Regions from separate parts of the Cryobacterium sp. SO1 genome, predicted to be linked through region 2. Evidence: predicted binding sites of a transcription regulator. Region 2 holds the regulator's gene; each other region holds the start of a gene.
The links. Region 2 encodes HrcA, which represses chaperone genes, less so after heat shock. Its sites were predicted from a motif close to TTNGCACTCGNNNNNNNCGAGTGCNAA; they were not measured.
Positions count from the first base shown of each region.

Region 1 (4,550 bases), 1.4 Mb from region 2:
GAAAGAGAGCTGGCAAACGATCGTTGCCGTGCTGTAAAACTATTCATGTCAACGACATGAAACAAGACGGTCGTGTTACAGCCGTGTAACGCGACCAAATCGTTACGAACGCGCCGCTGATCAGGATGCTTGGGGTGAAACCCCTAAAACGGGTCGATTGCCGGCCGCCGCTGGGCCCGGCCGGCGACGACCATATCGACCGTCAGAACGATCAGCGCCAGCCAGACCAGGCCGAATCCGAGCCAGCGTTCCGGCGGCATCGGCTCGTGCAGGATGACCACGCCGGCCAGGAATTGCAGCACCGGGGCAAGGTACTGCACCAGCCCGAGGGTGGTCAACGGCAACCGCCGTGACGCGGCGGCGAAGAACAGCAGCGGAATCGCGGTGAGAACCCCGGAGCCGATCAGCGCGATCGTGTGCACCGGGGAGACGGTGCCGAAGGTCAGCCCGGAGATCAGCGACACCACCACCAGCTGGATGATCGCGATCGGCGTGAGCCACATCGTCTCCAGGGTCAGCCCGGTGAGGGCGTCCAGGTGCCCGCCGACCCGTTTCTTGATCAGGCCGTAAAGTCCGAAGGAAAACGCCAGGATCAGGGAGATCCACGGCACGGTGCCGTAGCCGACGCTGAGCACGATCACGGCGATGAAGCTGATCAGCACCGCCACCCACTGCGCGGTGCGCAGCCGTTCGTGCAGCACGAACACGGCGAGCAGCACCGTGATGATCGGATTGATGAAGTACCCCAGCGCGGTTTCGACGACGTGGCCGCTCAGGGTGCCGAGGATGAAGGTTTGCCAGTTGATGTAGATGAGAACACCGGCCAACCCCATCGTCCACACGATGCGGGGCGAGCGCAGCGCTGCCGCCAGAGGCTGCCAGGCCCGGGTGGAGGCGATCAGGACCCCGCAGAAGACCAGGGAGAAGAGCACCCGCCAGGCGACGATCTCGAATGCGCCGGTGGGGGCCAGGAAGAGGAAGTAGAGCGGGAGGATGCCCCACATGCCGTAGGCGGACAAGGCGAAGATCAGTCCGGTGTTCGCGGCGCTGCGCGGCGCGCGCCTCCGGCCGCCATCACCGTCGGTCATAACGAGCGCCGCCCCCGTCGTGACTCGCCCGATTCTGCTGGTGCCGGGGTGCTCGCCACTAGCGAAAACGGGCGAGCCAGTGGAGTGGTCGGACGTTGGTGCACGGGTACCCCCTCTGGACGCGAAAAATCCCGGATGGCCGAGGCCATCCGGGATTCAACGATATGGGGTGTGACTAGCGAACGACGACCGCGAGAACGTCGCGAGCCGACAGAACGAGGAGGTCCTCGCCACCGAACTTGACTTCGGTTCCACCGTACTTGGAGTAGATCACCTTGTCGCCGACGGCGACGTCGAGCGGGATGCGGTTACCGTTGTCGTCAATGCGGCCGGGGCCGACGGCGACAACTTCGCCTTCCTGGGGCTTCTCTTTCGCGGTGTCCGGGATCACAAGTCCGGAAGCGGTGGTCTGTTCTGCATCCACCTGCTTGATGACGATGCGATCTTCGAGCGGCTTGATGGAGACCGACACGGTTGACCTCTTTCTTAGCTAAGACGTAGTTAGCAGACTCAGAGCGAGAGTGCTAAGTCGAGTTTAGGGCGCAACTGGCACTCACGCAACGTGAGTGCCAGAGCGCCCGGGGTCCGTCCGGGTTTCGGTTGGTAAGTTTGCGGGATGGATCGTGCCGAGCTCGTCGAGCTGCTCTCACCCGAAGGCCTGCGCCTGTTGGACTCCCTGCCCGCCTACGAACCCGGCGCCGATGTGGTGCGCACGGTCAGCGCCCTGCGCCGCGCCGGGCACTCCCCCGCCCTGGTCAACGCGGTGCTCTACCAGTCCCGGTTGCGGGCGAAGGCAGAGGGCAAGTTCGGTGATTTCGCCAGCCGGATGCTGTTCACCGAGGCCGGCCTGGAGCAGGCCACCCGGTTGCGGGTGGCCGCCCTGCACGCCGGCCGGTTCGTCGAGGCCGGCCTCAAGCGCGTCGCGGATGTGGGCTGCGGCATCGGCGGCGACGCCATGGCCATGGCCGCAATGGAGCTGACCGTGACCGCGATCGACGTGGACGAGGTCACCGCCACCGTCGCCAGCTTCAATCTGGCCCCGTTCCCCACGTCCTCGGTGCGTTGCGCCGACGCCGCCGACATCGACCCGACCGAATTCGACGCGCTCTGGTTCGACCCGGCCCGGCGCACCGCCGGGCACGGCAACACCAGCCGGCTGACCCGCTCAGAGGACTACTCCCCCAACCTCGACGAGGTGTACGCCCTGGCCGAACGGATGCCGGTCGGCGTCAAGCTCGGCCCCGGCCACGACCGCGACCAGATACCCGAGACCGCCGAGGCCCAGTGGGTGTCGGTGGACGGCAAGCTGGTGGAGATGGGGCTGTGGTTCGGCGCTCTGGCTCGGCCGGGCATCCGCCGGGCGGCGCTGCTGCTGGGCAAGGACGGCGTCGCGGAGCTGACCGCCCCGGCCGACAGCGAGGACGTGGGCGTGGGCGAGCTCGGCGTATACGTCTACGAACCGGACGGCGCCGTCATCCGCGCCCGCCTGATCGGCGACCTGGCCCGGTCGATGGGCGCGTCGATGCTCAGCGAAGGCCTGGCCTACCTGACCGCCCCGACGCTCACCCGCACCCCGTTCGCCACCGCATTCAGGGTGCTGGAGGTGCTGCCCACCGACGAGAAGAAGCTGCGGCTGGCGCTGGCCGAGCGGAAGATCGGCACGCTGGAGATCAAGAAGCGCGGCGTGGATGTGGACCCGGCGACCCTGCGCACCCGGTTGAAGCTCAAGGGTGCGAACTCGGGCACCCTGGTGCTCACGCGTGCGGCCGGGCACAAGGTGGCCCTGCTGGTCGAACGGGTCTGAGCCGGCGCCCGTCTGGGGCGCGTCAGCCGTAGTAGGCGGGCAGCATGCGGGTGATCACGACAAACCAGAGCACGCCCATCAGGATGCCCGCCAGACCGCTGACCAAGCCGACGATCCAGAGCCCGCCGGCGCGGCGCTCCACGAACCGGGCGACCAGCGCCAGCACCACCGCGGCGATGCTGAGGGGCACCCCCCAGATCACGACAATGCCCGCCAGAACGCCGAGCAGCCCGCAGACAGCGGCGGCGACGCTGAGGCCGCGCCGGGCCAGGTGGGTCTGGATCTCCCCGGTGGTGTACACGTACGGCACCCACTCGGTCGGCGCGGTGATCGTGGACTCGTACGCGAGTTCGCCGGCGACCGGCGGCCGGGTCAGGTCTGGCAGATGCCCCGGGGCAGAGCGCAGTTCGGCGGCCCGAGCCTCCGCGGCCCGCGTTTGGGCACGCGAGAGTGCAGGCACCCCGGCGGGCGGGTGCGGTTGCTCCCGCTCGGCCCGGGTGTCGGGCTGCCCGGACTGGGACATAGGTGGAACTCGTTTCTCGTCTCGGCCGGGACGGCCCTGCCGACGGGATCAGCCGCCGGTGCGTGGGTCAGTAGTTGTAATTGTTCATCGGGACGCTTGCGAAGACCAGCGCCCACAGCAGAATACTCAGAAGTGCCAGTGCGATGCCAACGAAGCCGGTGATGATGCCCGTCAGCCAGAAGCCCTTGCCGTTGGGTTCCTTGTTGCGGGCGATGAAGCCGAGCACCACAGCGGCGGCCGGCAGGATGATGGCGAGGATGCCGCCGAAAATCGGGAAGAAGGCAACCGGGGAGCCGAGGATACCGATGACACCGGCGACCAGCGACAGGATGCTCAGGATCGGCTGTTTCGCCACCGGAGGCATCCCGGGTTGGTAGTAACCGGCGGCCGGGCTGCCGGACGGCGGCGGGGTGCCGTAGCCGGGCTGCGGGGAGCCGGGCTGCACCGAGCCGGGCTGCACCGAGCCGGGCTGCGGTGCACCGTAGGGCGGCGGGGCGGGCTGGCCCGTGGCCGGCGCACCGTAGGCGGGCGGCGGCGGGGTCGGCTGGCCGGCCGGGCTCACAGGAGGCGTCGGCTGGCCGACCGGGCTCCCCGGCGGGGTGGGCGGACCGGCGCCCGGGGTGGGATCGCCGGCGGGGCTGCCCGGGCGTTCCGGCGGGTCGCCGGCCGCGCTGTCCTGAGGGAAGTCGGGGACCTGAGGAACGTCGGGGACCTGAGGCACATCGGGCACCTGGGGCACCTCGGGATGTGGGGTGTTCGGATCTGTCATGACCGGTCATTCCTTTCCTGTGGATACCTGGTGTTCCTCGCTCCCGGCAACCCGGCCGCCGTGTGGGCGACCGGGCTGACCGGTGAACGTGGTCTGCCGAGCTCTGAGGCCGAGCCGTGGAGGCCGACCTGCTTAGTACGTGACGTACGTGCCGTCGTTGATCCCGGCGATGGTCGCCAGGATGACGACGACGATGAAGATGAGGCCGCTGATCAAGCCGAGGTAGCCCAGCACGAGGCCGGCGATGGCCAGGCCGCGACCCTTCTCACCGGTCTTCTTGATCTGGCTCAGGGCGATGTGTCCGCAGATGACCGCGGCGAGCGACACGAAGAACGCGCTGACCAGGGAGATGATTGCGAGAACGTT
Region 1 covers NZ_CP067394.1:3,217,109-3,221,658, forward strand. The annotation lists gene rarD (EamA family transporter RarD) at 144-1,088, opposite strand; gene groES (co-chaperone GroES) at 1,264-1,560, opposite strand; gene BJQ95_RS15270 (SAM-dependent methyltransferase) at 1,705-2,892, shown strand; gene BJQ95_RS15275 (DUF4190 domain-containing protein) at 2,915-3,415, opposite strand; gene BJQ95_RS15280 (DUF4190 domain-containing protein) at 3,483-4,184, opposite strand; gene BJQ95_RS15285 (DUF4190 domain-containing protein) at 4,317-4,550, opposite strand, start outside.
Region 1: the regulator HrcA is predicted to act here: its motif matches at 1,635-1,661, upstream of groES (co-chaperone GroES).

Region 2 (4,550 bases):
GCGCCCCGCCGCCACCGTCTTCTTCGGCGGCGGCACCCCCACTCTGCTGCCCGCCGACCACCTGGTGCGCATGCTGCGCTCGGTGCGCGATACCTTCGGCATCGTGCCAGGGGCCGAGATCACCACGGAGGCCAACCCCGACTCCGTGGATGCGGCATACCTGCGCCAGCTGGCCGACGCCGGATTCACCCGGGTGTCCTTCGGCATGCAGTCCGCGGTTCCCCGCGTCCTGGCCACTCTCGAGCGCACTCATGATCCCGAGCGCGTGCCGCTCGTGGTGCAGTGGGCACGCGAGGCGGGCCTGGACGTGAGCCTCGACCTGATCTACGGCACGCCGGGGGAGACCATCGAGGACTGGCAGGCCAGCCTCGAGCAGGCGATCGGTCAGAAGCCCGACCACATCAGCGCCTACTCGCTCATCGTCGAGGACGGCACCAAGCTCGCTCGGCAGATCCGTCGCGGCGAGCTCGTGCAGCCCGACGAAGACCTGCAGGCCGACTTCTACGAGCTGGCCGACAGGCGGCTGGAAGAGGCAGGGTACAGCTGGTATGAGGTGAGCAACTGGTCCACGGACGAGGCGCACCGCTCCCGCCACAATCTCTCCTACTGGCGCAGCACCGACTGGTGGGGCGTCGGCCCCGGGGCGCACAGCCACGTCGGCGGTGTCCGCTGGTGGAACGTCAAGCATCCGGCAGCGTACGCCGACCGGATCCTGGCCGGCCAGTCGCCGGCCGCCGGACGCGAGACCCTGGACGACGCCACCCGCGAAACCGAACGAGTGCTGCTGCTGACCAGGATCCGGGAAGGCATCCCGGTCGCGACGCTCTCAGCGCTCGGCCGCCGTGAGGTGGCCAGTCTGATCCACGATCGGCTGATCGACGGCCGGGCGGCCATCGGCGGGAACATCGAACTCACCCTCACGGGCCGGCTGCTCGCCGACGCCGTGGTGCGCCGGCTCCTCACGGACTGAACCCCCGCGAACTGTGAGATAAGCCCCAAAACGCGCGCGCTTGAGGGGCTTAACTCACAGTTCGCGTGGGCTTTTGGGCTAGTTGAGGAACTTGATGGTCAGCGGGTAGCTGTACCACTCGCCCTTGTTGGCCGCGACGGCGGCGATGATGCTGAACACGATGTTGAGGATGCCGGCGGCGGCGAGGATGAGCACGCCGATGCCGATGACGGTGAGGATCCCGCCGACAAGGTAGGCGATGGCCAGGGTGATCTGGAAGTTCAGGGCTGTCGCTGTGTGCGCACGGATGAACGGGCCACGGTCCTTGAGCACGATGTAGCCGATCAGCGCGGGCAGGAAGCTGAAGATGATTCCGCCGATGTGAATCAGGGTGGCCCACAGCTTCTCGTCGGCCGGGCTCAGCTGGCTCGGTGCCTGGTACGGGGTGGCGGGGGGAGGTGTTGCCTCTGACATTGGATCTCCTTTGGGGACTCCGGTGGAAAGGCCGGGTGCGCACGGGTGTCGCTTCACCAGAATAGCGCCGCTTGGCGTTCACCGAGTGGGAAAACTAGCTGATCAGGCGGAGAGAGAACGGATAGCGGTAGCCGCGGCCCTCCCGGGCGCTGAAGAAAGCGACGACCGAGAAGATCGAGCCGAGCAGCCAGAGCACCCAGCCCAGGGACGAGAGCACCGACAACAGGCCGAAGGTGACAAGGCCCAGAACGGTGGCGGCAAGGTTGATGGTGACGTAGCCGATCAGGAGCGTGATCTGGAAGTTCAGCGCTTCCTTGCCCTCAGTGTCGGTGAACGGCCCGCGGTCCTTGAAGACCAGCCAGATGATCAGGGCCGGGGGAAAGAAGAGGATGCCGCCCAGGTGGGCCAGAGAGGCCCACTGCCGGTCCTGCTCCGGGGTGAGCGGCGCCCCGGCTGCCGGCGGTTGTGCTGGTCCCTGTCCCGTGGGATAGCTCATGACAATGTCCTTCGGTGAGCGGTGCGTGGGTGGAGTTGGTTCAACGCTACTGCCCGAAATCCTCCGGGAGCAATGGGTATCCCCGCCACCCGCGATATGATTGGCAGTCAAACAATGAGAGTGCCAATCCAGATCAGGCACACCGGGTACGAGGGAGGCGAATGATCATGGTGTCAGATCGCAGCCTTGAGGTGCTTCGGGTCATCGTCCAGGACTACGTCGCGTCCCGCGAACCCGTCGGTTCCAAGTCCATCGTAGACAGGCACGCCTTCGGTGTGTCGGCCGCCACGATCCGCAACGACATGGCGCTCCTCGAAGAAGAGGAATTGATCGTCGCCCCGCACACCTCGTCCGGGCGCATCCCGACCGACAAGGGCTATCGGTTGTTCGTGGACCACCTCGCCGACCTCCGCCCGCTCACCGGCGCCCAGCGTCAGGCCATTGAGGTGTTCCTCGGGCAGTCAGCCGATCTCGACGAAGTCCTCGCCCGTAGCGTGCGACTGCTGTCCCAGCTCACCCACCAGGTCGCCCTCGTGCAGTACCCGTCGCTGTCCCGCGCCACCGTGCGCCACATCGAACTGGTGCCGCTGAGCGACACCCGGGTGCTGTCGGTCCTGATCACCGACTCGGGGCGGGTCGAACAGCGCGTCGTCGAACTGCCCAGGGTACTGGAGGAAGCCGCACTGGCCGAACTCCGCTCCCGGCTCAACGCCGTGGTGGGCGGCCTCAGGATGAGCGAGGCCGCTACAGCACTCAACGGGTCCACCGGTCTGGGCGCGCCGGAGGTGCAGGACCTGATCGACCTGATCACCTCCACCCTGCGCGACCAGGTCGGCGCCAACCGGCAGGACCGTCTGGTCATGGCGGGCGCCGCGAACCTGGTGCGCACCGAAGAGGACTTCACCGGCAGCATCTATCCGGTGCTGGAGGCGATCGAGGAGCAGGTGGTGCTGCTGCGGCTGTTCGGCGAGATGGCCACAGACCAGCACGGCGTGTCAGTGAGCATCGGCCGCGAGAACGCACCATTCGGGCTCGGCGAGACGTCGGTCCTCACCAGTGGATACACCTCCCGCGGTGACGCGGCCCGGCTGGGTGTCCTCGGCCCGACCCGGATGGATTACTCCAACAACATGGCCGCCGTGCGCGCCGTCGCCAGGTACCTCTCGCGCCTGCTCGGCGAGAACTGACCCCACCTATTTTCCTGCACGACTTCCCACCCAATACCGCACGCACAACCGCAAGGAGAGCCAGCTTTGGCTGACCATTACGAAGCACTCGGCGTCACCCGCGATGCCAGCACCGACGACATCAAGAAGGCCTACCGCAAGCTCGCCCGCCAGCTGCACCCCGACGTGAACCCCGGCGCCGAGGCGTCCGAACGGTTCAAGACCGTCACGCACGCCTACGATGTTCTGAGTGACCCCAAGCAGCGCCAGAACTACGACCGCGGCGGCGACGGGCGCTCCGGCCAGGGCGGCGGCGGCTTCGACGCCGGCAACTTCGGCGACATCTTCGAGACGTTCTTCGGCGGTGGCGGTGGCGGCAGCCGCGGGCCCCGGTCCCGGCGCGAGCGCGGCCAGGATGCCCTCATCCGGGTCGAACTCGACCTCGACGAGGTCATCTTCGGCACCCACCGCGACATCGAGGTGGACACGGCGATCGTCTGCGCCACCTGTTCGGGCACCTGCTGCCAGCCCGGCACGTCGCCGGTCACCTGCGACATCTGCCACGGTACCGGCAGCATCCAGCGTGCCGTGCGCTCGCTGCTCGGCAACGTCATGACCTCGAGCCCCTGTGGGTCGTGCCGCGGCTACGGCACCATCATCGCGACCCCCTGCGTGACCTGCCAGGGCCAGGGCCGCGTGCGTGCCCGCCGCACCGTGCCGGTGGACATCCCCGCCGGCGTCGACACGGGCCTCCGCCTCCAGATGCCCGGCAGCGGCGAAGCCGGACCGGCCGGCGGGCCGAACGGTGACCTGTACCTCGAGATGAAGGTGCGTCACCACGACGTCTTCAGCCGCGACGGCGACGACCTGCTCTGCACCCTCGAGGTGCCGATGACCGACGCCATCCTCGGTGCGACAGCCACGGTCAAGGCTCTCGACGGTGACATCGAGGTGGAGCTGCGCCCCGGAGTGCAGGGCGGCGAGATCCTCACGGTCAAAGACCGCGGTGTCACGAGACTGCGCGGCAACGGCCGCGGCGACCTGCGGGTCGGCGTGCAGGTGCTCACCCCCACCAAGCTCGACCACAAGGAGCGAGAACTGATCGAGGCCTTCGCCGCCAGGCACAAGGTTCCCGCGCCCGCCCTCAGCCAGTTCCAGCAGGGCCTGTTCGCGAAGCTCCGCGACAGGTTCCTCGGCTAGGAGCCGCGGCGTAGATGGCGCATTTCTTCCTGTCCGACACTCTCGTCACGTCCGCCGACGGCGCCCGCGCCGCCGACCCCGTGCCCGGGGCCGGGGCCACGGTGAGCCTCACCGGGGCCGAGGCCAAGCACGCCGTCACGGTCAGCCGGGTTCGGCCCGGCGAGACGCTACTGCTGGGCGACGGCGCCGGCCTGATGCTGGGCGTCACGGTCCTGACGGCCGCGCCGGCGGAACTCACGGCCAGGGTGGACACGGTCTCCCGGAC
Region 2 covers NZ_CP067394.1:1,829,403-1,833,952, forward strand. The annotation lists gene hemW (radical SAM family heme chaperone HemW) at 1-970, shown strand, start outside; gene BJQ95_RS08600 (DUF4870 domain-containing protein) at 1,049-1,423, opposite strand; gene BJQ95_RS08605 (DUF4870 domain-containing protein) at 1,518-1,919, opposite strand; gene hrcA (heat-inducible transcriptional repressor HrcA) at 2,087-3,106, shown strand; gene dnaJ (molecular chaperone DnaJ) at 3,173-4,285, shown strand; gene BJQ95_RS08620 (16S rRNA (uracil(1498)-N(3))-methyltransferase) at 4,300-4,550, shown strand, end outside.

Region 3 (4,550 bases), 1.3 Mb from region 2:
CAGCCTGGATGCCGGTGCGGTGACCGCATCCGCCGGGGCCGGGGTGCCGCTCGGGCCAACTGCCGATTCTGCCGGTACTGGCGATTCAGTCGTGCATCCGGCCAGGAGTGCGACCGCCAGCAACGCCGCCGGCACCAGCGTGCCCGACGACGTCGACAACCCCCGCGTCCCCATACCGCACGGTAACACCCAGGAGTTCGAGAACCGCACCGGACACACGAATGTGGGCGCCCCCAGAAGGGGACGCCCACATCTATTCGTCAGTGCTGGTGAGGCGCGACTTAGAAGTCCATGCCACCCGAGGGGTCGCCGGCCGGGGCCGGGTTCTTCTCGGGCTTGTCGGCGACGACGGCCTCAGTGGTGAGGAACAGACCGGCGATCGACGATGCGTTCAGCAGCGCCGAGCGGGTGACCTTCACCGGGTCATTGATGCCGGCGGCGATCATGTCGACGTACTCACCGGTCGCGGCGTTGAGGCCGAATCCGACGGGCAGGTTGCGCACCTTGTCGGCGACAACGCCCGGCTCCATGCCGGCGTTGAGCGCGATCTGCTTGAGCGGAGCGTCGATGGCGACGCGCACGATATTCGCGCCCGTTGCCTCGTCGCCGACGAGGTCAAGGATGGCCTTGCTCTCGAAGGCGGTCTTGCCGGCCTGGATGAGTGCAACGCCACCACCGGCGACGATGCCCTCTTCGACGGCTGCCTTCGCGTTGCGAACGGCGTCCTCGATGCGGTGCTTGCGCTCCTTGAGCTCAACCTCCGTCGCGGCGCCGGCCTTGATGACGGCAACGCCACCGGCGAGCTTGGCGAGACGCTCCTGGAGCTTCTCACGGTCGTAGTCCGAGTCGGTGTTCTCGATCTCGTTACGGATCTGCTGAACGCGACCGGCGATGGCTTCGGCGTCGCCGGCACCCTCGACGATGGTGGTCTCGTCCTTGGTGATGACGACCTTGCGGGCGTTACCGAGCAGGTCGAGGGTGACGTTCTCAAGCTTGAGGCCGACCTCCTCGGAGATGACCTGGCCGCCGGTGAGGATGGCGATGTCCTGCAGCTGCGCCTTGCGACGGTCACCGAAGCCGGGGGCCTTGACGGCAACCGACTTGAAGATGCCACGGATCTTGTTCACAACGAGCGTGGCCAGGGCCTCGCCGTCGACGTCCTCGGCGATGATGAGCAGCTGCTTGCCGCTCTGGATGACCTTGTCGACGATCGGCAACAGGTCCTTGATGTTGGAGACCTTTGAGTTGACGATCAGGATGTAGGGGTCTTCGAAGACCGCTTCCTGACGGTCGGGGTCGGTGACGAAGTACGCCGACAGGAAGCCCTTGTCGAAGCGCATGCCCTCGGTGAGCTCCAGCTCGGTGCCGAAGGTGTTCGACTCCTCAACGGTGACAACACCTTCCTTGCCGACCTTGTCGATGGCCTCGGCGATGATCGCGCCGATTTCGGCGTCGCCGGCAGAGATCGAAGCCGTGGCCGCGATCTCTTCCTTGGTCTCGATCTCCTTGGCGCTGGCGATGAGCTCGGCGATGACCGCAGCGGTGGCCTTCTCGATGCCGCGCTTGAGGCTGATCGGGTCGGCGCCGGCTGCGACGTTGCGCAGGCCTTCGCGAACCAGAGCCTGAGCGAGAACGGTGGCAGTGGTGGTGCCGTCGCCGGCGACGTCGTCGGTCTTCTTGGCGACCTCCTTGACGAGCTCAGCGCCGATCTTCTCGTACGGGTCGTCGAGCTCGATCTCCTTGGCGATGGACACGCCGTCGTTGGTGATCGTGGGGGCGCCCCACTTCTTCTCCAGCACGACGTTGCGTCCGCGCGGGCCGAGGGTCACCTTGACCGTGTCAGCGAGGATATTGAGGCCGCGCTCAAGGCCGCGACGGGCCTCTTCATTGAAAGCAATGATCTTTGCCATATGTGTTTCTCGTCCCTCCCGGACGTTACCAAAACGATGATGGGTTAGCACTCCAAACAGCAGAGTGCTAAACCGATTCTGGCACTCTGGGGTCGAGAGTGCAAGTGAACATGGGGCGTCGGTGCCTGCCGGACGGTCGAGTCAGGGCACCAGCTCCACGCTGCCGCCGTCAGCGGGAACCAGTTCGATCCAGGTGTTTCCAGGTGCGAGCTCGATCGTGGCCCCGGCCGCGTCGGCCAACCGGATCGGCGCGGCCGGGCCATCCTTGAACCAGGTGGCCGGCATCGTCGACCCGCCGGTCGACACCCAGGCCTCACCGGAGCCGGTCAGGATGGTGCGGGGCACCTCGCCGCTCCGGTCCACCTCCACCCGCAGCACCAGAATGTTGGTGGCGCGCAGCTGGGTTCCCGTGGTGTCGAGGTCCGCGGCGCCGTCCTGGCTGCGGAGGTAGCCCGCTGCAGGGTCCCAGTCCCAGGCCCGCCCGCCGGCCTCGGAGAACCGGGTGACGATCGTGGCCGTGGGGTCGCCGGCCAGGACCGCGGTGGTGTCTTCGCCGCCGTCGGCATAGTCGAACTGGGCGCGCGGCTCGGCGAGGTCGGAGTGCAGCCGCACGGTTTCGTCCGCGGCGAGCACCAGGTCATGCGGGGAATCCCGGTCCTCGGCGCGAACGAACAGGCCCGTGGCATCCTCGTCGAAGATGACGTTCAACAGCGGGGTGGCCTTCATCGCGTCGACGAACTGCGGCTGTCCGCCCGAATACGCCACGATCCCGCCGAAGGAGCTCAGGATCTCGGGGTCCATCGGGCGGATCGACCGCACCGGACCCACCTCGGCGGGCATGTCGGAGTGCCAGATGGCGGCGTAGCGGGTGAGCCCGCCCTCGACCAGTTCCTCGAAGACCAGGTCGGCGCTCTCGAGGCCGATCTGCGGCCGGGCGGCGGGGTGGTTGTCGATCTTGACGGCCAACGACGGATGCTCGGAAGCGGCCGGATCCACCGGTGTGCCGCGCAGGGGCGCGACGCCGGGTGGCAGTGTCGGACTCGGTGATGCGGTCGGCTCAGGCTGCGGTGCCGAGCAGCCGACCAGCCCCAGACCGAGCCCGGCGGCGACCAGGATCGCCGCGAGCGGCCCGCGCAGGCGGGGCCGGGATCGACGGGTGGGCCGAAGGGACATCCGAAACGCAGTCACGCCACACACTTTAGCCCGCCTGGTATGTCTGCCTGGCGGTCTAGGTGGTGGCGTGACTGACAATCGGCGCTCGATCAGTGTTCGTGAAGATCCCGATCGAGCGGGTGGGTGATGCTGTTCGACGCGTGGTGGTTAAGCCGGGCGGACCGATTCGGCCTGCGGACCCTTGGCTCCGGTACCGAGTTCGAAGATGACGTGCTGACCTTCTTCAAGAACCTTGTAGCCGTGCATGTCAATGGCGGAGTAGTGAACGAAGACGTCCTGTCCTCCTCCATCGACAGTGATGAAGCCGAAACCCTTTTCAGCGTTGAACCATTTGACGGTTCCGTTCGCCATGTGAAACTCCCCTAGTGCAGTGTTGTATTTCGGCACTCACCCGTTGGTGTGACCGGGCCTGGCGCAGAAACTGCGTCCACCGTCTTGTGAAAGCGCCCTCAGGCTGAGAGCGCTTTCAGAGAAGATGAGCGACCACTGCAGACACTAGTGACGGGAGCCAAGATCAAAAGGGGGTTGACTGTGCGCCGCATTCCCAGTATGGCTCGAGACGGGTGGTCAGCTCACTCGACGGGCATGGCGTAGTCGGAGCCGACCACGACGGTCAGGCTGGCGTCTGAGCCCGCGAAGTCTTCGGAAAGCAACACCACCGAACCGGGCAGCAAGGCCGCCACACCGCGGGCAGCGCCCTCCAGAGAGGCATCCGAGTAATAAACGGTCGTCGTGACGACGTCTTCGGCGTCTGCGTCACTGGTACTGCCGACGGTCCAGCCGCCGGTGGTGAGCAGGTCGCCCACCGACCGGGCCACGCCGGTCGTCGGGGTGCCGTTGAGCACCGTGACACTCGCACTGGGGTCAGTGGTCGGCTCCGCGGTGGGCACCGGCTCGGTCGTCGGCTCCGCAGCGGGCGTCTCGGCCTCAATCCCGGGAATGGTGAAATTCAACCGGTTGTCCAACACGGTCAGGCCGACGGCACCCACACCGATCAGCAGAGCGGTCGCGCCGAGCGCCCACCACACCGCAACCCACCGGCGCCCCTTCTTGGCTGGTGCTCGGTGCGCCCCCACCCGGTCGAGCTTGTGGGGGAGGTCATCGAAGCGGTCTTTCGGGTACGAAGTGGGCATCGTCTGTCTGGTTCGATCCTCGGTTGGCTGAACATACGGTAGGAGGTTCCCTACTCGATGGGGCGGATGGCTCTGGCCGACCGTGCCTGCGAGCGCGCGTCACGCATCCGCTGCAGTCGTTTGACCAGCATGGGATCGTGCGCGAGGGCAAGCGGCGAGTCGAGCAAGGCACCCAACATCTGATAATAGCGGGCGGCTGAAAGGCCGAACTCGGTGCGAATTGCCTGCTCCTTGGCGCCGGGCTGTGACCACCAGCGCCGCTCGAAAGCGAGCAGGTTTTTATCGCGAGGGCTGAGGCCCAGAGCGCCGTCGGCGCGCCGTTCGCTCTCGCCGT
Region 3 covers NZ_CP067394.1:3,095,278-3,099,827, forward strand. The annotation lists gene BJQ95_RS14655 (hypothetical protein) at 1-159, opposite strand, end outside; gene groL (chaperonin GroEL) at 282-1,910, opposite strand; gene BJQ95_RS14665 (DUF3048 domain-containing protein) at 2,052-3,098, opposite strand; gene BJQ95_RS14670 (cold-shock protein) at 3,231-3,434, opposite strand; gene BJQ95_RS14675 (LytR C-terminal domain-containing protein) at 3,656-4,216, opposite strand; gene BJQ95_RS14680 (DUF3263 domain-containing protein) at 4,267-4,550, opposite strand, start outside.
Region 3: the regulator HrcA is predicted to act here: its motif matches at 1,955-1,981, upstream of groL (chaperonin GroEL).